2 regions of the Zobellella sp. An-6 genome follow, and region 2 is predicted to be linked to the other one. Evidence: predicted binding sites of a transcription regulator. Region 2 holds the regulator's gene; the other holds the start of a gene.

Region 1 (11,534 bases), 2.6 Mb from region 2:
CGGGTGAGATGATGGGTGCCGAACAGGTTGGTGTTGAACTGTTGCCGCAGGGCCTCGGTGGGCAGATCCTCGAGTGCGCCGGGCTGGCCATAGGCGCCATTGTTGAACAGGCCGTACAGGGTACCGCCGGTGAGTGCCAGGGCCTGCTCCAGGCCGGCATCGATGCTGCCTTCGTCGGCCAGATCCAGCAACACGGCCGCCAGCCCTTCTTCCTTCAGGCGTGCCACATCCTCCGCCTTGCGGGCGGAGGCGACGACCCTGAACCCCTGTTGATGAAGGTAGTGGGCGGCGCAATGGCCGATGCCGGACGAGCAGCCGGTGATCAGAACAGCTTTGGACATAAATGGCTCCTGAGTAATGAGGTCATTACTCTGCCGCTTGCGGCAAGCCGGTGCAAGAAAGGGATGAATAAAAACGCGACATGGCGCCCCCACCAGGACTCGAACCTGGATCGCCCGCTTAGGAGGCGGGTGCTCTATCCTGTTGAGCTATGAGAGCGTGCGGCGAGTATATATAACTCTGTCCGGGATGAGAACCGGGCGCCAGCGCGAATGCGCAGAAAATCGGCACCCGGTTCAGCGTTGGGTCAGGATATCACCCGGTCCCACCCGTACCTGTCGCGCCGCGCCGTCCGCCGGGATCAACAGGCTGTAGTCCGGATGGCTCTGGCTCACCACGAACTGGGCCTGGGCCGAGGTTTCGCTGTAGTAGCCGGGCTGCAGCTGACGGCGATGAACCAGGGTGAAGCGATCCCCCACCTGGATACCGGCCTGGCGGCCGAGATCCATCAGTATGCCTTCTTCCGACTGCTGCAATATGTTGCCCACCGCCTTCATGCACGACTGGGCCTGTACCAGATCCCGGGCGACGCGGGCGAGCAACTGGTCTACCGCCTGGCCGTAGGCGGACTGCCAGAAACCCTGTTCGTACACATCGACCTTGGCGTGTTTCTTGAAAGTCCAGGGCGACTGAGCCTGGTAGCGCTGTTGCAGCAGGGTTTCGCCGGTGAGGCCGTCTTCCAGGGTGACCGACAGTTGAAACTGGCGGGGCTGCTCCCTGAAGCGCCAATCCACCCAGTTGCCGTCGTTCATGCTGATGTCTTCGATGACGCCGCTCAGCAACAACCGGGATTGCTGCTGTCGGGCCAGGATGTCGCCGCCCTGGCGCAGGCCGGGGCTGCGTGGCAGCCGGGGGTCCGTGGTCAGTTGATGGGGCAACTGCGTCATAAGATTGACGCTGCTGCCGAGGCGTTGGGCCAGGCGTTGGGTGACCGCGTCGCCCAGCTCGTAGATCCGGCCTATCTGCCCCTGCTCGGGATGCGACAAGGGCAGGGTGCTCAGGGTGAGGCCCGGACGGTAACGGCCGACGCACTGGGGTTGCACGTCCTGGTTGGGCCAGATATCGGCCCTGACGGTCAGCCACAGCCGACCCTGGGCGCGGCGTTCGTTCAGGATCAGGTAGTCCATCAGTTCGCCCTGGGCGGCAATATCCAGCCGCTGGCCGGAAAACATGCCGTTGTTCACCGATTGTACCGTAGTGAGGGAGGCGCCGGCCTGCAGCAGGGTATCGGCCAGGGCCTGCTCCAGGGCCTGCTGGCGGGCGCTGTCCTCGCCCAGGCTGAGCGGGGCCGAGCCCTCGGCCTGATACCAGTCGGCCAGGCCGGTGAGCGGATGCAAGAATAACAGGGGCAAGATGAGGTGTCGCAGCACTGTGTGTTCCTGTATGAATGGGCGGACAGCCGTTAAAAAACATGCCTCACCGGCAACAATTGGCAAGGATTATGCAAAAATCCTGCCTGATGCCATCTTGACCATGATTAAAGTTTTCATCCACTGGGCCGATGAACTGTCCAGCGAGATGTTTGGGGAACCCGTTAATGACAAGAGCACTGTTGCTGCTGACCGCGTTGGGACTGTCGGCTTGTTCGGGGAGAGAGCAGCCGCGGTTCGACGGTCAGACTCATGTACTGCCCCATGAGCATGCTTCCCACCATATCAGCCAAAAGCCGCTGGGACCGGTACCGGCACCGGCCCGTTCGCCCCGGCACAGCCAGGACGGGGTGCCCATGCGCATGAGTGCCGGCAATCGCAGCGCCTACCTGCCCGCCGCCGGCCCCTCGCTGGTCGGTGGCCAGACTCAACTGCAACAGCACCTGTCGGCCCTGGCCTACCGCCTGGTGGCCAGTGCCCATGGCCTGGATGCCCAGTCCGGCATAGCGGTGAGTGGTTTCGTCAGTCAGGAAGACTATCGCTCCCAGGACGAATTCGGCCGGCTGGTGGCGGAGAGCATGATGTTCCAGCTAAACCAGTACGGCTTGCGGGTGGTTGATTTCAAGACCCTGCCTTTTATCCGCATTACCCCCCAGGGGGATGTCAGCACCAGCCGTGATTATCGCCAGTTGAGTTCCCGTATCGGTGCCCGTTACCTGCTTCAGGGCACCATCAGCGAGACCATGGGGGGACGCCTGGTCAACGCCCGGCTCCTGTCCATGGGGGACAACAGCCTGATAGCCGGCGCTCAGCAGTTCATTCCCGAATATCTGGTGGCTTCCATGCAGGAGGCCCGGGGACCCGCGGTGGTGATCACGCCGGAACAAAGGAGTCGTTATGCGAAGTAAACTCTGCGCCGTGCTGCTGCTGACCCTGACCGCGTGCAGCGGGTCCCAGGGTGGCCATGGCAACCAGGACGTGCCGGCCAGGAAGAACCATGTCTACGCGGTGGGCTATGCCCCCATCAGCCTGCAACAACCCGCCGACTACCAACAGAAGCTGCTCTATGCCATGCGGGCCTCCAAGCTCGATGCCTACCGGGAGCTGACCGAGCAGTTGAGCGGGGTGATGACCTCCAGCTCCAGCCAGCTGAACGGTCATGTGCTGCAGGATGGCACCGTCAGCAGCAGCAGCCGGGGCATAGTGCGGGGGGCCAGGGTGGTGAACAGCTACCCCGACGGCGACGTCTATGTCACCGAGCTGGAGCTGGATCTGGCGTTTTATCAGCGCCTGCGGCGGGGGCAGTGAGCGGTGGTGAGATAGTCCGGGAGCGGGGCTGAGCGGCCCCTCTCCGCGGTTCAGACCTTGAAGCCGGCACCCTTGTTGATGCCCTTGGTATGGCCTTTCTGGTCGTAGGTCATGCTCTGGCGTTCGTGCAGCCGGCTCAATATGTTGGTCAGCTGCCGGATGCCGGCGAGGGACTGCTCCAGCAGTTGCTCGGCCACCTGGTTTTTTTCCTGGCAACGATGGAGCAGCTCCCGGAGCTCGGTCACTGCTCCGGCGTGCCGGTGGCCGAGCTGGTCCCGGTCGGGGTGGCTGGCCAACTGGCCGTCGATGGCCTGGATCTCGAGCAGCAACGCTTCCTTGCGCTCGGTCAGCGGGGGCAGCTCCAGGGCCTTGCGTTTGACGATCAGCTCAAGCTCCTGGCCGGTGATTTCCAGCAGGAGCTCGAGCTGTGACTTTTGATGATTCAGCAGCGCATCAAGGGTCATCGATAGAGGGTCTCTATATCCTGTTCGAAGCGGGAAATGTTGGCGGCCAGGCGTTCGCTATCGACCTGGTAGCTGCCGTCGTTGATGGCCTTTTTCAATGCTTCCAGCCGGGCGCTGTTGTCCGGGAGCGGCGTCGTGGCCAGGGATTGCTGCATCTTGCTGAGACGCTGGGCTTCCGGGGTCAGGCTGACCGAGTCCTGGCCGACCGGGGGGGCGCCTTGCGGCTGCTTTTCACCGCCGGACCCCGAGGCCTTGAACTTGTTGCCACCCACCGGCTGGGCATTGCCGGCGAGGCCGGGGGATATTTTATCGATAGCCATAATACTGAAATCCTGATATCGCTGCTGCTTAGCCTGGGTATCGGCCACAGCAGCCATAACTTTAGCAGAAATTACAACCTGACCTGAACCTGGCCCGAGGCCGTGACCTGCGCCTGGATCTCGCGGCCGGAATTGATGTTGCGTATCCGTATGCTGTCGTTGAAGGAGCCGTCCTCCTGCGCCAGTCCTTCGGTTCGGATCATCAGGCCGCCCGACTGGGCCAGAATGGTGACCTTGTCTCCCTTGCAGACGACGCACAACTGACTGCCGAGCACCGGCTGGCCGGGACGCAGATCCCGCTTGCTACGGGTACCGATAAGCTCGTTGGGATTATTGAACACATCGCCACGCAACAACACTTCATCCTGGTAATCCAGGCTGAGGTGCTGTGCCTGCAACAGGGTGTTCCGGGCGATGGGCTCGGCGGCAATCACCACCGGCTTGAGGATCCTCACCCGAACCGGCACGAACAATTCCCACCCGGGTTGCTCGTGACATTGCAGATAAACATGGGTATTGCGCCGTATTTCACCGGCACCGCGGATGTCGGCGGTCAGTTTGCCCAGGCACTCGGTCAGGGGCAGGCGGGTGTCGATGCTGGCCGCGTTCACCTCGATCCTGTCACCTTCTTGTAAGGGCACCAGATCCCGTACATAGTCCTCGGCATAGAGGCGGACACCGTCGTGCAGGCTGCCCTGGGCCTGGACCGGCGGCAGGGCCAGGGCCAGAAAGGCAAGCCCGATCCCGGGCAGGGCCTTGCCCTTGGCCAGCGCTGCCAAGTGTGACCAGGCTTCTAAGAGCGGAAAAATTATCTTAAGCATCACTACCTCGTCGCCGATAAAGAACGTAAGCTGGCCACAGGTGGCGCTTCCCCCAGGGGGGTGTTAAGCTAACACGGCACAGATGCAAGCATAAAATATGCCATTGATAAAAATGGAGAGTGGGAATGGCAGGAATACTCGATTCGGTAAACCAAAGGACACAGCTGGTCGGTCAGAACCGGCTGGAGTTGCTCCTGTTCAAGCTGAATGGGCGTCAAAGATTTGGCATCAATGTGTTCAAGGTCAAGGAAGTATTGCAGTGCCCGGCCCTGACGGCCCTGCCCCAGCGCCACCCGGTGATCAAGGGCGTGGCCAATATCCGTGGCCAGACCATTTCCATTATCGATCTCAGCAAGGCGATGGGCAGCCGGCCCACCGAGCAAACCGAAAACTGTTTCGCCATCATCTCCGAATACAACCGTTCGGTGCAGGGCTTCCTGGTGAATTCCGTCGAGCGCATCATCAACGTCAACTGGGAATCCATACTGCCGCCGCCCAAGGGCGCGGGCCGCTTCAACTATATGACGGCGGTGACCGAGATCGACGGCGAGCTGGTGGAAATCCTCGACGTGGAAAAAATTCTGGATGAAATATCACCGGCCAACACCAAGGTGAACGCCGATATCGTCGAGCAGATCTCCCATCTGGATGCCGGCCATCACAAGCCCATATTGATCGCCGATGATTCCTCGGTTGCCCGTCGCCAGATCCAGCGGGCCATGGAAACCCTGGGGCTGGAATGCATCGTCACCGAAAACGGCAAGCTGGCCCTGAACAAGCTCCGGGAAATGGCCGCCAAGGGCGCCATCACCGAACAGTTGGCGATGGTGATTTCCGACGTCGAAATGCCGGAGATGGACGGCTATACCCTGACCGCCGAGATCCGCAACGATCCCAAGCTCAAGGATCTGCACGTGATACTGCACACCTCCCTGAGCGGGGTGTTCAATAAAGCCCTGGTGGAAAAAGTGGGGGCGAACAACTTTATCGCCAAGTTCCATCCCGATGAGTTGGCTTCTGCCGTTAAGAGTGCTCTGTGACGAGGCGTGAATTCTGCGGATGAAAACTTTCACCGACGAGCAATACCGGACATTCTGTCAGTTTCTCGAAGCCAATACCGGCATCGTCCTGGGTGACAGCAAGCAATACCTGGTGAAAAGCCGGTTATCGCCGCTGTTGACCCGCTTCCAGATAGAATCGCTCGGAGAACTCCTTACCCGGGCCATGTCGGTGCGGGAGCGGGAGCTGAAAACGGCGGTGATCGATGCCATGACCACCAATGAAACCCTGTGGTTCCGTGATGTCTATCCCTTTGCTCTGCTGGCCGAGCGCCTGTTTCCCGAACTGGCCAAGCCGGGCAAGAGCCTGAAAATCTGGTCGGCCGCCTGCTCTTCCGGGCAGGAGCCCTATTCCATCGCCATGACGGCGCTGGAATACCAGGCCCGGCGGCCGGGTTCCTTGCCGGGGCTGCAAATTCTTGCCACCGACATCTCCAGCAACATGCTGGAGCTGTGCAAGGCGGGGGTGTACGACAGCCTGTCCCTGGCGCGCGGCCTGTCGCTCGAACGGCGCGGCCAGTTCTTCACCCCCCTGGCCGACGGCAAGATGCAGTTGCAGCCCAGGGTGCGCAACATGGTCAATTTCCGCTCCTTCAACCTGCTCGACGGTTATGGGGCACTGGGCAAGTTCGACCTTATTTTTTGCCGTAACGTGCTGATTTACTTCTCTCCCGAGAACAAGTCCAAGATCCTCAACCAGTTCGCCGGCGCCCTTAACCCGGGGGGCTATCTGCTGTTGGGCGCCTCCGAGTCCCTGACCGGGCTGTCCGACAAGTTCGAGATGATCCGCTGCAGCCCGGGGATTATTTATCGTCTCAAATAACTCTGGCACATGGTTTGCTTGCTTTTTTCCATCAGGCAAATCATGACGCAGCCGGAGGGGCTGAGTGGCGATATCTTTCGACAAGGCGTTCGGCGTTCACCAACACGCCCTGGTAGCGCGTTCCCAACGCGCCGAGCTATTGGCCGGCAACCTGGCCAATGCGGACACGCCCGGCTATAAAGCCAAGGACATGGATTTTCAGGCGGCGCTCAGCCAGGCCCAGAGCAGCCAGAATTTTTCGCTGAACCGCACCCACCTGCAACATTTTGCCGTTGAACTGGCCCCTCCGGGTACGGTGCAGTTTCGCGTGCCGACCCAGCCGGATACCGGGGACGGCAATACCGTGGACGTGCAGGCCGAACGCAACGGCTATATGGAAAACGCCTTGCAGTATCAGGCCTCCCTGGAGTTCCTCAACAGTAAGATCAGCGGCCTGCTGAAAGCGATAAAAGGAGAATCAATGTGAGCCTGTTCAAGGTGTTTGATATATCCGGGAGCGCCCTGAGCGCCCAGTCGGTGCGGCTGAACACCACCGCCAGTAACCTGGCCAATGCCGACAGCGTCAGTTCCAGCATCAACGAGACCTACCGGGCCCGCAAGCCGGTGTTTGCCGCCGATCTGGATCAGGCGCTGGCGGACCGTCAGGAAAGCGTCGGCGTCAAGGTTTTGGGGATCGTTGAAACCGACAAGCCACTGCAGAAAGAGTTCCGGCCCGATCACCCGATGGCGGACGCGGAAGGCTTTATCTACAAGCCCAACGTGAACGTGGTGGAAGAGATGACCGACATGCTGAGTGCGTCGCGCAACTACCAGACCAATGTGCAGGTGGCGGACGCCGCCAAGCAGATGCTGCAGCAGACCCTGCGTCTGGGTAAGGGGTAACGGGCCATGCAGGTCAGTAACGACTATCTTGACGGTCTCAAATGGCCGGGAGAGCAAAGTGCTGCCGAGAAGGCCGCCGACAACAGCCGGGCCAAGCTGGAGCAGGAGGATTTTTTTGCCCTCCTGACCCAGCAGTTGGCATATCAGGATCCCTTCAAGCCGGCCGACAACTCCCAGATGATCTCCCAGATGACGTCCTTCTCCACCGCCGATGGCATCAATAATATGACCCAGCAACTGGCGGGTTTAAATGAAGTGATGACCTCCAACCAGGCGCTGCAGGCCTCCAGCCTGGTGGGACAGAAGGTGCTGGTCCCCAGCGATCTGGCCTATTGGGACAACACCGAGCCCGTCGATGGCATTGCGGTCGTCGGGGAGGGGGCCCAAAACGTGCGGATCCGTATCGAAGATGAAAAAGGTCAGCTGATCCGGGACATTACCCTGGACGGCGCCCAGAAGGGCAATGTGCCCTTTACCTGGGACGGGCTGGACAACAAAGGCCAGCCGGCCGCGACCGGCCGTTATCGGATAAAGATCAGTGGGCTGGTCGGCAGTCAACGCGAGGAGCTTAACGCCCTCGCCTTCGCCAAAGTGGACAGTGTGACCCTGGGCAGTGCCGATAGCCCGACCCTGGTCAACCTGTCGGGACTGGGTGGCTTGCCACTGAATCAGGTTTTGGAAATTGCCAGCCGTAAAGCGGCGTAAGGAGATAAGCAATGTCTTTTAATATTGCCCTGAGCGGCGTTAATGCTGCGCAAAAAGATCTGGATGTCACCGCCAACAACATTTCGAACGTCAACACCATCGGCTTCAAGGAATCCCGGGCCGAGTTTGCCGACGTTTATGCCAACTCCATCTTCGCCAACGCCAAGACCCAGACCGGAAGCGGCGTAAAAACCGCCGCGGTGGCGCAGCAGTTCCACCAGGGAGCACTGCAGTTCACCAATAACTCGCTGGACATGGCGATCAACGGCAGCGGCTTCTTTGTGGTTTCAAACGAGCTGGGCTCTCTCGATCGCAGCTATAGTCGGGCCGGTGCCTTTCGCCTGGACGATCAGGGCTATGTGGTCAATTCCCAGGGGCATTTCCTGCAGTCTTTTGTGGCCAATACCGATGGTACCCCTACCGGCCTCTCCCTGGCCGCCACTCAGCCGTTGCGGATTCCCGCCAAGGTCGGCAACCCGACGGCGACCACCACCGTCGACTTAAGCGTCAACCTGCCCGCGGGCTCGCCGGTGATCACCGAGGCCTTCGATCCCGGAAACTCCAGTACCTACTCCTCATCCACCTCGACGGTCATCTACGACTCTCTGGGGGAAGCTCATACCCTGACCCAGTATTTCGTTAAGACGAGCGTGGCCGACTCCACTGCGGGCACCGACAACGAATGGGAAATGCATGCCTACGTGGATGGCAACGACGTCTTCGATGCCCCTTTGCAGCTGGTTTTTGACGAGAATGGCGCCCTGACCTCGAACGCCGACAAGCAGACGGAGGCCTTCGCCTTTTTGAGCAACGGCTCCAACCCCGGCCAGCAAGTCGACATACGGCTGGGCGAAGTGACCCTGTTCGCCTCTTCGTTTGAAGTGTCGTCCATGGAGCAAAACGGCTCTACCGTGGGCCGTCTGACCAAGGTGGATGTGGGCACCGATGGCCTGGTCAGGGCCACCTTCAGTAACGGCACCACCGAGAACCTGGGGATAGTCGCCCTGGCCCGTTTTTCGAACGAACAGGGCCTGACCCAGGTGGGGGATACCCAGTGGCGGGAGTCCGTGCTGTCGGGTGAAGCGCTGGCCGGCCAGCCGAATACCGGCGTATTCGGCTCGGTGTCGGCGGCGGCCCTGGAGCAGTCCAATACCAACCTGACCAACGAGCTGGTGGATCTCATCACCGCTCAGCGCAACTTCCAGGCCAACTCCCGCGCCCTGGAGGTGAACAGCACCCTGCAGCAGACCATACTGCAAATCCGGTAACACAGGGCGGAAGCTGGAAGCCAGAAGCTGGAAGAAATCCCCGGAAATGGAAAACCCGAGTCACGCCGGTGACTCGGGGCTTGCAACCACCAAGCTCCTTCACCATCATCCTTCCAGCTTCCAGCTTCCAGCTTCCAGCTTCCAGCTTCCAGCTTCCAGCTTCCAGCTTCCAGCTTCCAGCTTCCAGCTTCCAGCTTCCAGCTTCCAGCTTCCAGCTTCCAGCTTCCAGCTTCCAGCTTCCAGCTTCCAGCTTCCAGCTTCCAGCTTCCAGCTTCCAGCTTCCAGCTTCCAGCTTCCAGCTTCCAGCTGGCATTTTTCTTGCATTAATTTTGATCATTACCCGCTCAGCCAACGAACGGAGCTGAAATGGATCACCTGCTTTATATCGCGATGTCGGGCGCCAAGGAAAACATGCACAGCGTGGCCCTGCGCGCCAACAACCTGGCCAATGCCAACACCACCGGCTTTCGGGCGGATCTGGAGCAGGCCCGTTCCATGCAGGCCTTCGGCGAGGGCTTGCCGACCCGGGTCTTTGCCATGGCGGAAAGACCCGGGCAAGATTTTGCCGCCGGCCCCATTCAGGCCACGGGTCGGGAACTTGACGTGGCCATCGCCGGCGACGGATGGCTGGCGGTCGAGTCGAAGGACGGCTCCGAGGCCTATACCCGCTTTGGCAGCCTGCGGTTGTCGCCGGAAGGCCTGCTGCAGACCAACACCGGGCTGAACGTGCTGGATGACGATGGTGCGCCCATCTTCTTGCCGCTGCCCCTGGAAAAGCTCGAGATCAACAAGGACGGCACCCTCTTTGCCCGGCTGGAAGGGGAGCCGGCCAACGGCGGCGAGGAATTGCAGCGAATCAAGACGGTGCTGCCCAACCATGCCGATATCGAGAAGGGGCTGGACGGCCTGTTTCGACGCAAGGACGGCGAGGCAGAGCCGCCTTCGGCCCAGGTGGAACTGATTGCCGGCGCCCTGGAGGGCAGCAACGTCAACCCGATCGCCGAAATGACCCACCTGATCGATTTGCAGCGGCGCTTCGAAACCCAGCTCAAGATGATGAGCCACGCCGAAGAGAACGACAAAGCCCATGCCCAGCTGCTGCGCATGGGCTAAAGGAGAGCAAGATGAACCCCGCACTGTGGATTAGCAAGACCGGCCTCGACGCCCAGCAGACCAACATTTCCGTTACCTCCAACAACCTGGCCAACGCCAGCACCGTCGGTTTCAAGAAGGGACGGGCCATCTTCGAGGATCTGCTGTACCAGAACATCCACCAGCCCGGTGGCCGCGCCACCGCCGACACCGATCTGCCTTCCGGCCTGATGTTGGGCGCCGGCTCCAAGGTGGTGGCCACCCAGAAGACCTTTACCCAGGGCAGTGTACAGACCACCGACAACGCGCTCGACATCATGATCGATGGCCGTGGTTTCTTCGAGGTGCTGCTGCCCGACGGCAATGTCGGTTATACCCGCAACGGCCAGTTCGCCCTGAACGATGAAGGCATTATCGTCACTCCCGGCAACGGTTATCCGCTGCAACCGGAAATGCAGATCCCGGAAAACGCCCAGAGCATCAGCGTGGCCACCAACGGTGAAGTGTCGGTGCAACTGGCCGGCCAGGCGGAAGCCCAGGTCATCGGCCAGATAGTGGTGACCGACTTCGTCAACCCGGCCGGCCTGCAGCCCAAGGGCGAGAACCTCTACCTGGAAACCCAGTCGAGCGGGGCGCCGCTGCAGGGCATTGCCGGGGCCGACGGCCTGGGCACCCTCAAGCAGGGCATGCTGGAAACCGCCAACGTCAATGTGACCGAGGAACTGGTCAACCTGATCCAGGCCCAGCGGGTGTACGAGATGAATTCCAAGGTGATTTCCACCGTGGATGAGATGCTGGCCTACGTGAACCAGCAGCTGTAAGTGAGGAACGGGTAATGCGTATCCTACTGGTCCCGGTGCTCGGTCTGCTGCTGTCGGCTTGTGCCTCCACCCCTTACACCCCCAGGCCCGATGACCCGGCCTATGCGCCGGTGATCCCCAGTACCCAGCAGGAAATGCTGGAACCGAATGGCGCTATCTACCAGGACTATTACGCCAACAATCTCTACTCCGACATCAAGGCGCATCGGGTGGGAGACATCATTACCATCGATCTGACCGAGTCCACCCGGGCCCAGAAACGG
Region 2 (11,534 bases):
CCCTGATCGGCAACGGTCCCGAGGCCATGAGCCAGGTGTCCATGGTGGGTAACGATCTGGCCCTGGATACCGGGGTTGGGGTGTGCGGCAAGGATGGCCAGAGCGTGCCGGTGGGGGTGGGGCAACCGACCCTCAAGCTGGATCGCATGACCGTCGGGGGCACCCAATAATTGGGGTGGTCAATTATCAACCATTAGTGGAAAGGCTTTTTTTGTGTGAATGGGGCAGGGACCTGGGTCTAATCATTGTTGCCGCTGATGCGGTAATATCTGGAGGCAATAAAGATGAAAACCTTGCTATCGATAGCCTTCGCCTCTGTTCTTGGGTTGATGTTGATGCCGGTGCAGGCCGGTACCGTGCTGGACATGCGGCAACCCGTGGTGCAGGAAATGGCGCAAGGCGACGGCGTGGATAACCGCGAATGCGCCATTCAGAAAAAAATGGGTAAAAAACCGGCGGACATGTGCTTCTGAGCCGTTGAATGCTTTACCTCATAAGTCATAACGGGAGCCACGGCTCCCGTTATGTTGTTCACTGCACTATGTGCTGCTTCAGGTATTGGAACAGCTCACGGAACGCCTTGGGAGGCAGGTTGGCGGCCAGCTCCTTGCGACCCTGGCGGGCCAGCTGCCGCAGCTTCTGTCGATCCAGCTCCCGGTATTCCGCCAGCAGGGCGTCCACCCCCTTGTCTCCTTCCCTGATCAGCCGATCCCGCCATAGCTCCAGCTTGTGGAAATGGGCGTTGGCCAGGGCGCTCTTGTGATCGAAGGCGGCCAGGGCTTCCTGGATGGCGGACACGTCCCGGCTGCGCATCAGCTTGCCGATAAACTGCAGGTGCCGGCGCAGGGCCTCCCGCTTGTTGCCGAGGCGGTGCGCCAGGGCGATGGCGTCCTGCAGCTCTTCGTCCAGCGGCACCTTGGCCAGCTCGCTGGGCTTGAGTTTGACCAGGGACTCCCCCAGTTGTTGCAGGGCGTGGCTTTCCCGCTTCATTTCGCTCTTACTGACCCACTCGATGTCGTCATCGTGGTCGGGCTGCTCGTCGTGGTGGCGCATGGCGTTTCCGTCTCAACAAAGATTTACATATATAGTACCAGCTTCTCCCAAGGGGCGCAGGGGTCTGTTATGCTAACTCCAAACAGAGCCAGCGATTTGATTATGACCCCGGAAGAGATTCAAACCGAACAGCGCCAGCTCGAACTGGCGGTAGAGCAAGCCCTGGAAGCGGCCAAGCGACTGGGGGCCGAGGCGGCGGAAGTGTCCATCAGCAAGCAGACCGGCCTGTCGGTCAATACCCGCAACGGCGAACTGGAAAACATCGAGTTCAACAAGGACGGCGCCTTGGGGATAGCTGTCTATCGGGAGGGACGCAAGGGGTCGGCCTCCACCTCCGATCTGCGCCCCGACGCCATCGCCCGCACCGTGGCGGCGGCACTGGACATTTCCCGCTACACCACAGTGGATCCCTTCGCCGGCATCGCCGAGGCCGCAGAACTGGCCTGGGACGCACCGGAGCTGGCGCTGTGCTTTCCCCAGTCCCTGGAGCCGGCGGATGGCATCGAGCTGGCGCTGCGCTGCGAGCGACATGCCCTGGGACGGGACAGCCGCATCAAGCAGTCCGATGGGGCCAGCTTTTCCAGCAACCTGGGCATCAAGGTGTATGGCAACAGCCACGGTTTCATCAAGGGCTATACCGGCAGCCGCTTCGGCCTGAGCTGTGTGCTGATCGGCGAGCAGGACGGTGACATGCAGCGGGAGTACGGTTACACCTCGGCACGCAGCTTCGAGGATCTCTGGACCCCGGAGCGGGTGGCGGACGAGGCGATCAGCCGCACCCTGGGACGCCTGGGCGGGCGCAAGATCGGCACCACCCGGGCGCCGGTGCTATTCCATCCGGATGTGGCTTCGGGCCTGTTCGGACATCTGGTAATGGGGATCAGCGGCGGCAACCTCTACCGCAAGTCTTCCTTTCTGCTCGATGCCCTCGGCAACCGCATTTTCCCGGACTGGCTCGACATTCATGAGCAGCCGCATCTGGACAAAGGCCTGGCCAGCGCCCCCTTCGACAACGAAGGGGTGCGTACTCACGACCGTCATATCATCGAAGGGGGCGAGCTCAGGAGCTACCTGCTGACCAGCTACTCGGCACGCAAGCTGGGATTGCCGCTCACCGGCCACGCCGGTGGTATCCACAACTGGCGGGTGTCGAGCAGCGGCCAGAGTCTGGAGCAACTGCTGAAGCTGATGGGCTCCGGCCTGCTGGTGACCGAGATGATGGGCCAGGGGGTCAACATCGTCACCGGCGACTATTCCCGTGGCGCCGCCGGCTTCTGGGTGGAAAACGGCGAAATCGCCTACCCGGTGGAGGAGATCACCATCGCCGGTAACCTGAAGGAGATGTTCGCCGGCATCCAGGCCATCGGCACCGACGTGGAAACCCGCTCCAGCCTGCAGACCGGCTCCGTACTGATCGAGCAGATGAAGATCGCAGGGCAATAAAGAAAGCCGGAAGCGTGAAGCTGGAAGCGATAAGAAAGGGCCGCCTATGCGGCCCTTTGTCGTCCATGGCCGAGGTGGCAGTCTTAAGGCTTCCGGCTTCCGGCTTCCGGCTTCCGGCTTCAGTTCAGCAGGATCAGTGTCGACAGTCCCAGAAAGGACAGCAGGCCGACGATATCGGTGATGGTGGTCAGGGCCATGGAGCCGGCCAGAGCCGGATCTATGTTGAGCTTGCGCATCGCCAGCGGGATCATGGCGCCGGCCATGCCCGCCACCGACAGGTTGATGAACATGGCCGCCGCTATCACCAGGCCGATCTGCCAGCTGCCTTTCCACAGGCTGACCACCAGGGCGATCATCAGCGCCCACAGCATACCGTTGATCAGGCCCACCATGGCCTCCTTGGCCAGCAGCCAGCGGGCATTGCTGTCGCCGATATGGCCCACCGCCATGCCGCGGATCACCAGCGCCAGGGTCTGGTTGCCGGCGATGCCGCCCATCGACGGCACTATGGTCATCAGTATCGCCAGGGTGGCCAACTGGGCCAGGGTCTCTTCGAACATATTGGACACGCTGGCGGCGGCCAGGGCCGTGCAGAGGTTGACGGTGAGCCAGACGGAGCGGCGGCGGGCGCTGGTCAGCACCGGCGCGAAGGTATCTTCGTCGTCGGCCATCTTGGCCATGCCCATCATGGAGTGTTCCCCTTCCTCCCGGATGATGTCCACCACGTCGTCGATGGTGATCCGGCCCAACAGGCGGCGTTCCTCGTCCACCACCGGCGCCGACAGCCAGTCATGGCGTTCGAACAGGTTGGCCACCTCGGTGTCGGACATGGTCAGCGGAATGGCTTCCACCGAGGTATCCATTACTTCCGCCACCGTGGCGGTGGGCGCCTGCACCACCAGGCTGGCCAGGGACATGTCCCCCAGCAGGCGGTTGTGCTGATCTACCACATAGAGGGTATCGGTGCCTTCGGGCAGCTCGCTGTGGCGGCGCAGGTAGCGCAGCACCACGTCTATGGTCACGTCAGGCCGCAGGGTGATGAACTCGGTGTTCATCAGGGAGCCGGCGGTGTCTTCCGGATAGGACAGGGCCTGTTCGGCCCGCTGCCTGTCCTGCTCGTCCATCCGGTCCAGTACCTGGTTGAACAGCTGTTCGGGCAGATCCCGCAGCACATAGGCCAGATCGTCCGACTCCATGTCCTCCAGGGCGATGGCCAGCTTGTCCGGATCCATCAGCCGGATGATGCCTTCACGTACCTCTTCCGACAGCTCCTCCAGGATCTCGCCGTAGTCGTCGGGATCGACCAGCTGCCACAACACCTTGCGGCTGGGCGAGGGGGAGGATTCGAGTAGCCAGGCCACATCACCCGGGCGCATCTGCTGCAACATGCGCCTCACATGCACGAACATGCCGCTGTTCAGGGCCTGAGTGATGCTATCCAGCTGATCTGGCGTCCTGGGTTGGTCTAGTGGCTCGGTCATCCGGGCTCCGGGTCGAGGGACGGAGAGAGTGTCTTATTCTGATTCGTTGAAACGGTCGGCCACCAGCCGGGCCACGGCCTCCATCGCCGCCTCCGCGTCCGGTCCTTCGGCCACCACCCGGATGGCGTGGCCCTGGGCGGTTTCCAGCATCAGGAGTCCCATCACGCTGCTGGCCGGGGCCTGCTTGTCCTGGTTACAGACGGTGACGATAGCATCGAATTGTTGCGTTAATTGGACCAGCTGGATGGCGGCCCGGGCATGCAGTCCCAGTTTGTTAACGATTTCCAGATCCCGTTCAATTCTCGGCATTGCGTTTTTCCAGTGTTCTGTGACGAAGTTGCACATTCTTCCCCATCTGCCTGAATACCCGGGCGAGTTGCTCGGCGATAAATACCGATCTGTGCTGGCCGCCGGTACAGCCGATGGCCACGGTGACATAGCTGCGATTGTTGCGCTCCAGATGCGGCATCCAGGTGGTCAGCAAGTTTTCTATCTGCCACAGGTATTTCATCACCTCGGGCTGCCCGGCCAGATAGTTGGCCACCGGCTCGTCGAGCCCGGTGAAGGGGCGCAGCTCCGCAATCCAGTGGGGATTGGGCAGGAAGCGGGCATCGAACACGAAGTCGGCGTCCTTGGACACCCCATACTTGTAGCCGAACGACTCGAACACCCAGTTCAGTTCCCGCTCCTTCTTGCCGAGGATGCGTTCGCGGATGATCTCGCTCAGATCATGGATGCTGAGGCTGGAGGTATCGATGCGCAGATCCGCCGCGGAAGACAGGGGGGCCAGCAGGTGAGTCTCTTCCCGGATCGCCTCGTCCAGGGTCAGGCTGTGGCGGGACAGGGGATGCAGCCGGCGGGTATCGCCAAAGCGACGGATCAGGGCGGCGTTGTCGGCATCGATAAAGATGCTGGACAGGCTGACTCCTTCCATGGCGCTGACTTCGGCCAGGCAGGCTTCCAGCTTGTCGGGGCTGTCGGGCAGGTTGCGCACGTCGATGCTGACCGCCACTTCGCCCGGCTTGTGCCGGCGCATCTGTACCAGCTCCGGCAATAGCTCGACGGGGAGGTTATCGACGCAGTAATAGCCCAAATCCTCGAGTACTCGCAGGGCCACGGTTTTACCCGAACCGGAACGACCACTGACGATCACCAGCTGCATGGCGCTATCCTCAGGCGGAGATCATGATCTGATAGAGTTCGTCATCGCTGCCGGCCTGGCGCAGCTGTTTGCACACCTGCTTGTTGCTGAGCTTTTCGGCAATCAATGACAGCGTCTTGAGGTGCTGTTTGCACTCCTGCTCGGGAACAAGCAGGGCAAAAACCAGGCCGACCGGCTGGTTGTCGATGGCATCGAACTCCACCGGCTCGGCAAAGGTGAGTAGTACGGCGGTCGCCTTGTTGTCATCGCTGATACGGCCATGGGGAATGGCGATACCATTGCCGATGCCGGTGCTGCCCATTTTTTCCCGGGCCAGCAGGCAATCGAACAGCTGCTGGCTGCTGATGTTCAGGTGTTGGGCGGCCAGCTCACTGATGATTTCCAGAGCTCGTTTCTTGCTTGTGCAGGGAACCGCACTGCGAGTGCAGTCCCTGCTCAGTATGTCGGCGACTTCCATGGTTATTTTTGCTTGAGTTTCTCTTTGTGTTTGATGATCTGGCGATCCAGCTTGTCGATCAAGCCGTCGATGGCCGCGTACATGTCTTCGTGCTGGGAGTTGGCGAAGACTTCGCCGCCACTGACGTTCAGCTTGGCTTCGGCGATCTGTTGCAGTTTTTCCACGTTGAGGATGACGTGCGCATTGGTAATGTGGTCGAAGTGACGCTCCAGCTTGGAAAATTTGCTGTTCACATAGTCACGCAGTGAGTCCGTGATTTCCACATGGTGTCCAGTCAGGTTTATTTGCATAACGTCTTCCTTCTTGGTCTGCCTTTAAACCAGGCGTTTACGCTGATTGGAAGGGGGGATGGCCAGTGACTCCCGGTACTTGGCGATGGTTCGCCTGGCCACCTGTATCCCCTGTTCGGCCAGCAACTGGGCGATCTTGCTGTCGCTCAGCGGCTTGGCCGGGTTTTCCGCCCCGACCAGTTTCTTGATCAGGGCGCGAATCGCCGTCGAGGAGCATTCGCCACCGTCGTCGGTTCCCACATGGCTGGAGAAGAAGTACTTCAACTCGAACACCCCCCGAGGGGTGTGCAGGAACTTCTGGGTGGTTACCCGCGAGATGGTGGACTCGTGCATTTCCACCGCCTCGGCCACATGGTTCAGCACCATGGGCTTCATCGCTTCCTCGCCATACTCAAAGAATGCCTGTTGTTGCTCGACAATACAATTGGCAACCTTGAGCAGGGTCTCATTTCGGCTTTCCAGGCTCTTGAGGAACCATTTGGCATCCTGCAGATGGTTGCGGATAAACTGGCCATCCTCGTTGTTGCGCGGTTGCCGGGCCATGGCGGCATAGGTCTGGTTCAGCTTCACTTTCGGCATGGCCTCCGGGTTCAGCTCCGCCACCCAGGCGCCGTTGCGTTTGGTCACTACCACGTCGGGGATCACGTATTCGGAGCTGCTCTGGATGACGGTATGACCGGGTCTGGGTTCGAGCTGCTGGATCAGCGCCAGCACTTCCTTGAGCTCTTCCTCCTTCAGCTTGGCCTTGCGCTGTAGGGTGCGGTAGTCACGGTTGCCGAGCAGATCCATGTGCTGGTTGATCACCTCCCGGGCTTGCTGCAGCCAGGGAGTATCGGGGGGGAACTGCTCAAGCTGGATGCGCAGGCATTCCTGTACACTGCGGGCCGCCACCCCTATGGGGTCGAAGTGCTGGATGCGCTTGAGCACCGCCTCCACCTCGTCCGCCTCGATGTCCAGTTCGTCGCCGGTCACCGCTTCGAGGATGTCGGGCACGTCTATGGTGAGGTAGCCGGCCTCGTCGATGGCATCGATGATGGCCAGGGCGATGGCCTGATCGGTGTCGCTGAAGGGGGTGAGACGCATCTGCCACAGCAGGTAATCCTGCAGGGTTTCGGTGGTCTCACCCTGGTAGACGGTGTCCTCGGCGCCTTCGGGCAGGCCGCCGCCGGCGCCGGAAGAAGCGGTATAGAGCTCTTCCCAGTTGGTGTCCATGGGCAGCTCGTCGGACAGCTGGCTCTGCTCCATGGCGGTATCGGCGGCCATCTGCTCTTCGTGGCGGGGCTCGGCCACGTCGATGGTTTCCGGCTCTTCCTGCTCCAGTAACGGGTTGCTCTCCAGGGCTTGCTGGATCTCCTGCTGCAGCTCCAGGCTGGAGAGTTGCAGCAGACGGATCGCCTGTTGCAACTGGGGTGTCATGGTCAGCTGCTGGCCCAAACGTAACTGAAGAGTTGGCTTCATCTTTTAAAAAAGTCCTTCTATATCGACCGCACTGTCATGATACGGAGCCTGCTCAGAGGCTGAATTGTTCACCAAGATAGACTTTCTTGACCTGCTCGTCGGCGAGGATCTCGGCCGGGGTGCCGGCGGCGATGCGATGACCATGGCTGACGATATAAGCCCGTTCACACACATCCAGGGTTTCCCGCACATTGTGATCGGTAATCAACACGCCGAGGCCGCGATCGCGCAGGTGCAGAATAATCTTCTTGATGTCGATGACCGAAATCGGGTCCACCCCGGCGAAGGGCTCATCCAGCAGGATGAAGCGAGGATCGGCCGCCAGGGCCCGCGCGATTTCCACTCGACGCCGTTCACCACCGGACAGGCTCATCCCCAGGCTGTCGCGGATATGAGTAATATTAAACTCTTCCAGTAATAGCTCCATTTTCTCGTCGCGGCCAATGGCGTCCAGATCCTTGCGGGTTTCCAGCACCGCCATCAGGTTGTCGGCCACGCTCAGACGGCGGAAGATGGAGGCTTCCTGGGGCAGATAGCCGATACCGGCCCGCGCCCGCAGGTGCATGGGATTGAGGCTGATGTCCTGGTCATCGATGGTGATACTGCCCGCATCTCGCTGCACCAGGCCCACTATCATGTAGAAGGAGGTGGTCTTGCCGGCGCCATTGGGGCCGAGCAGGCCGACGATCTGGCCGGTGTTGACGGTCAGGCTGACGTCGGCCACTACCTGGCGTCCCTTGTAGCTTTTCTGCAGGCCGCGTGCTTTGAGTGTCGCCATGCTCAATCCTGGTCCTGTTCCTGGTTGTCGAGGTTCTGCAGTTGCTCGGGCAGGAAGATGGTGGTGACCCGGTCCTGGCCGCCCTGGCTTTCCGCCTCCATCTGCTCCCTATCGATGTGGTAGCGGATGCGATAGCCGGTGACGATGTTGTCGTTCTGCTGCAGTTTGGCATCCTGCAGCAGGGTAATGGTGCGGGCGCGCATGTCGTAGTGGATCTCCCGCGCTTCGGCCTGAACCGGCCGGCCGTTGTCCAGGATCTGGTTATAGGTGGCCGGGGAACCGTGGGCGGTCATGGACTGCAGACCCTGCTCGGTGCGGATCACCACCAGCCGGTCGGCACGTACGTCTATGGTGCCCTGCTTGACCACCACCTGATCGCTGAAGGTCACCTTGTTGTCGGCCAGTTCCACCAGCTGGCGTCCGGCGTCGATGGTGACCGGCTGGCGGAAGTCCGATTCCCTGGCCTCGGCCAGGCCCAGGCCCAGGGCCAGCAGGCCGCCCACGCTAAGGATTGAAGTAAGTTGCCCGGGTTTCATGCAGTAGTTCCACCGTCTGTTGATCAAGGGTGCCCAGCAGGCCCTGGCCCTGGGCCTGGTAGTGCGGGCTGCTCAACTGCACGTCCCGGTTGGAGCGCAGCTGGTTGTTGATAAAATCCAGTTCCAGGTATTCGGTGGTCAGGGTTTCCACCAGGGCGTCCGGAAGCAGGCCCCGGCCGACCACATTGCCGACCATCACCGCGTTGTCGCCGGTATTGATGATGCCTTCGTCTCCCCGCAATCGCCACTGGGGCTGGCCATCGGGCGAATAGAGCAAGATAACAGGTTTTTCCATCAGGGTCATGGACAGCGGATCGTAGTATTCCGCATACTCCGCCTCCAGTCCCCGATAGGGCAGGCCGAGCTGGTTGTACTGGATGCTGGCCAAGCCGCGGGCAATGAAGTCCGGCTGGTAGTCCTGCTCACTGAGCGGGTCCGGGCCGGCGGGCCTGAACCATTGCCAGGCGACGAGCGCAGCGAGGAAGAGGCCGCCGAACAGCCAGGTCTGGCGACTCATAGGCTCATGCCCTTGGCATTGGCCAGCTCGCCCCTCGACGCCAGGATCAGGTCGCAGACTTCACGCACGGCGCCATGACCACCGCGAATACGGGTGACATAGTCGGCTTGTTGCAGCACCAGGGGATGGGCGTCCAGCACCGCGACCCCCAGGCCACAGTCGCGCATGACGGCCAAGTCGACCACATCATCACCGACATAGGCCACCTGCACGGGCTTGAGCTTGAGCGTGTCCAGCAAAGCCTTGTAGCTGTGGCTCTTGTCTCCCTGCCCCTGATAGACGTGACGGACCCCCAGGGAGGCCATGCGCTCGCTGACGATACGCGAGTCCCGCCCGGTGATCACTGCCACCTGGATACCGGCGTTGAGCAGCGCCTTGATGCCGAAGCCGTCCTTGGTGCAGAAGCTCTTGTATTCCTCGCCCTGGTTGCCCAGGTAGATCATGCCGTCCGACAGCACCCCGTCCACGTCGCAGATCAGCAGGCGGATATCGGCCAACCGCTGCCACAGGGTAGTGGAAACGGGGCCATAAAGAGTCTGTTGTTCCATCAGATCACTCCCGCCCGTAACAGGTCATGCATGTTGAAGGCACCCACCGGCCGGTTTTCTTCGTCCACCACCAGCAGGCCGCTGATTTTCTTCTCCTCCATCAGTTTGACCGCCTCGGCCGCCAGCAGTTGGGGCTTGACGGTGGTACAGTGGCGGGTCATGACCTGCTCTATGGTGGTGTGGTGGACATCAATCTTGTGATCCAGGGTGCGGCGCAGGTCACCGTCGGTATAGATGCCGATCAGCCGCTCCCGCTCGTCGACCACGGCGGTAAAGCCGAGTCCGGTACGGCCGATTTCCAGCAAGGCCTCGATGATCAGGGTGTGAGGGCCGACCCTGGGCACCCGGTCGCCCTTGTGCATCAGATCGCCGATCCGTAATAGCAAGCGCTTGCCCAGTGCTCCCCCGGGATGGCTCAGGGCGAAGTCGTCGGCGGTGAAGCCCCGGGCTTCCAGCAACGCCACGGCCAGGGCGTCTCCCATCACCAGGGTGGCGGTAGTGCTGGCGGTGGGCGCCAGGCCGAGGGGGCAGGCTTCCTGCTCGACTCGGGTGCACAGGTGCACATCGGCTTCCCTGGCCATGGTGGAGCCGGGGTTGCCGGTCAGGCAGATCAGCTTGAGCCCACGGCGCTTGAGCACCGGCAGCAGGGCGAGGATCTCTTCACTCTCGCCGGAGTTGGACAGGGCCAGCACCACGTCGGCCTGGCCTATCATGCCCAGGTCGCCGTGGCTGGCCTCGCCGGGGTGGACAAAAAACGCCGGGGTACCGGTACTGGCCAGGGTGGCGGCAATCTTGTTGGCGATGTGTCCCGACTTGCCCATGCCGGTGACGATGATCTTACCCCGGCATAAAAACATCAGCCGGCAGGCTTCGTCGAAGTCTTGGTCAAGATATTGATAAAGGCCGTCGATGGCCGCCTTTTCAATATCCAGCACACGCTGGGCGGTTTTACGGTAATCAAATTCGGCTGACATAGCTCTCTCCACACCTTAGGCGGCGCCATTATAGAAAAGCTTGTGCCGATAAGCGACTGGCGCGGCGAGGTATCTGGCACCCTGGGATACGGTCCCCAGCCGGGACAGGGGGTGGCGCAGCGGCCCAGGAAAAAGCACCGGCTCGGTTGCCCATCCGCCGGGGAACCCATACAATTCTTTCTTTTTTGCGGGGGATCAGTTTGAACCAGAGCCTTGTCGAGATACGGGATCTTTGTTTCAGCCACGGGGAACGTACCCTGTACGACAGGATCAGCCTGCAGATCCCCAAGGGCAGGATCACCGCCATCATGGGGCCGAGTGGCATAGGGAAGACCACCTTGCTGCGCCTGATCGGCGGTCAGCTCAAGCCCGACAGCGGCGACGTCTTGTTCGACGGGGCCTCGGTCCCTGCCCTGAGCCGCGCCCGACTGTATCGGGTGCGTCGGCGTATGGGCATGCTGTTTCAGAGCGGCGCCCTGTTCACCGGCCTGTCGGTATTCGACAACGTGGCCTTTCCGCTGCGCGAGCACAGCGGCCTGCCCGAAGCCATCATCCGCACCCTGGTGCTGATGAAGCTGGAGGCGGTGGGGCTGCGGGGCGCGGCGGCACTGTATCCGGCCGAACTGTCCGGCGGCATGGCCCGGCGGGCCGCCCTGGCCAGGGCCATCGCCCTGGATCCGGACTTGATCATGTATGACGAGCCCTTCGCCGGCCAGGATCCGATCAGCATGGGCGTACTGGTAAAGCTGATTTCTGAGCTGAACCGGGCCCAGGGGCTGACCTCCATCATCGTGACTCACGATGTGGACGAGGTGATGAGCATCGCCGATTACGCCT

What was found. Region 2 encodes sigma-54, which starts transcription at its own class of promoters, with help from an activator protein. Its sites were predicted from a motif close to TGGCACNGTTTTNGCTT; they were not measured.
Region 1: a site for sigma-54 is predicted at 1,770-1,786, ahead of ACT7DK_RS05275 (FlgO family outer membrane protein). Genes of this name have one in related genera too.

What each region holds. Positions count from the first base shown of each region.
Region 1 is NZ_CP199259.1:1,150,605-1,162,138, forward strand. It holds gene ACT7DK_RS05260 (SDR family oxidoreductase) at 1-341, opposite strand, end outside; tRNA gene ACT7DK_RS05265 (tRNA-Arg) at 423-498, opposite strand; gene ACT7DK_RS05270 (flagellar assembly protein T N-terminal domain-containing protein) at 576-1,709, opposite strand; gene ACT7DK_RS05275 (FlgO family outer membrane protein) at 1,877-2,617, shown strand; gene ACT7DK_RS05280 (LPP20 family lipoprotein) at 2,607-3,017, shown strand; gene ACT7DK_RS05285 (flagella synthesis protein FlgN) at 3,068-3,481, opposite strand; gene flgM (flagellar biosynthesis anti-sigma factor FlgM) at 3,478-3,801, opposite strand; gene flgA (flagellar basal body P-ring formation chaperone FlgA) at 3,873-4,622, opposite strand; gene ACT7DK_RS05300 (chemotaxis protein CheV) at 4,748-5,662, shown strand; gene ACT7DK_RS05305 (CheR family methyltransferase) at 5,682-6,503, shown strand; gene flgB (flagellar basal body rod protein FlgB) at 6,568-6,969, shown strand; gene flgC (flagellar basal body rod protein FlgC) at 6,966-7,385, shown strand; gene ACT7DK_RS05320 (flagellar hook assembly protein FlgD) at 7,392-8,090, shown strand; gene flgE (flagellar hook protein FlgE) at 8,102-9,358, shown strand; gene ACT7DK_RS05330 (hypothetical protein) at 9,464-9,682, opposite strand; gene ACT7DK_RS05335 (flagellar basal body rod protein FlgF) at 9,725-10,471, shown strand; gene flgG (flagellar basal-body rod protein FlgG) at 10,483-11,271, shown strand; gene flgH (flagellar basal body L-ring protein FlgH) at 11,292-11,534, shown strand, end outside.
Region 2 is NZ_CP199259.1:3,721,708-3,733,241, reverse strand. It holds gene tldD (metalloprotease TldD) at 1-170, shown strand, start outside; gene ACT7DK_RS17490 (hypothetical protein) at 285-473, shown strand; gene yjgA (ribosome biogenesis factor YjgA) at 532-1,053, opposite strand; gene pmbA (metalloprotease PmbA) at 1,156-2,496, shown strand; gene mgtE (magnesium transporter) at 2,616-3,977, opposite strand; gene ACT7DK_RS17470 (HPr family phosphocarrier protein) at 4,011-4,286, opposite strand; gene rapZ (RNase adapter RapZ) at 4,273-5,139, opposite strand; gene ptsN (PTS IIA-like nitrogen regulatory protein PtsN) at 5,150-5,596, opposite strand; gene hpf (ribosome hibernation promoting factor) at 5,599-5,886, opposite strand; gene ACT7DK_RS17450 (RNA polymerase factor sigma-54) at 5,911-7,344, opposite strand; gene lptB (LPS export ABC transporter ATP-binding protein) at 7,397-8,122, opposite strand; gene lptA (lipopolysaccharide transport periplasmic protein LptA) at 8,125-8,658, opposite strand; gene lptC (LPS export ABC transporter periplasmic protein LptC) at 8,627-9,175, opposite strand; gene kdsC (3-deoxy-manno-octulosonate-8-phosphatase KdsC) at 9,172-9,726, opposite strand; gene ACT7DK_RS17425 (KpsF/GutQ family sugar-phosphate isomerase) at 9,723-10,697, opposite strand; gene mlaF (phospholipid ABC transporter ATP-binding protein MlaF) at 10,898-11,534, shown strand, end outside.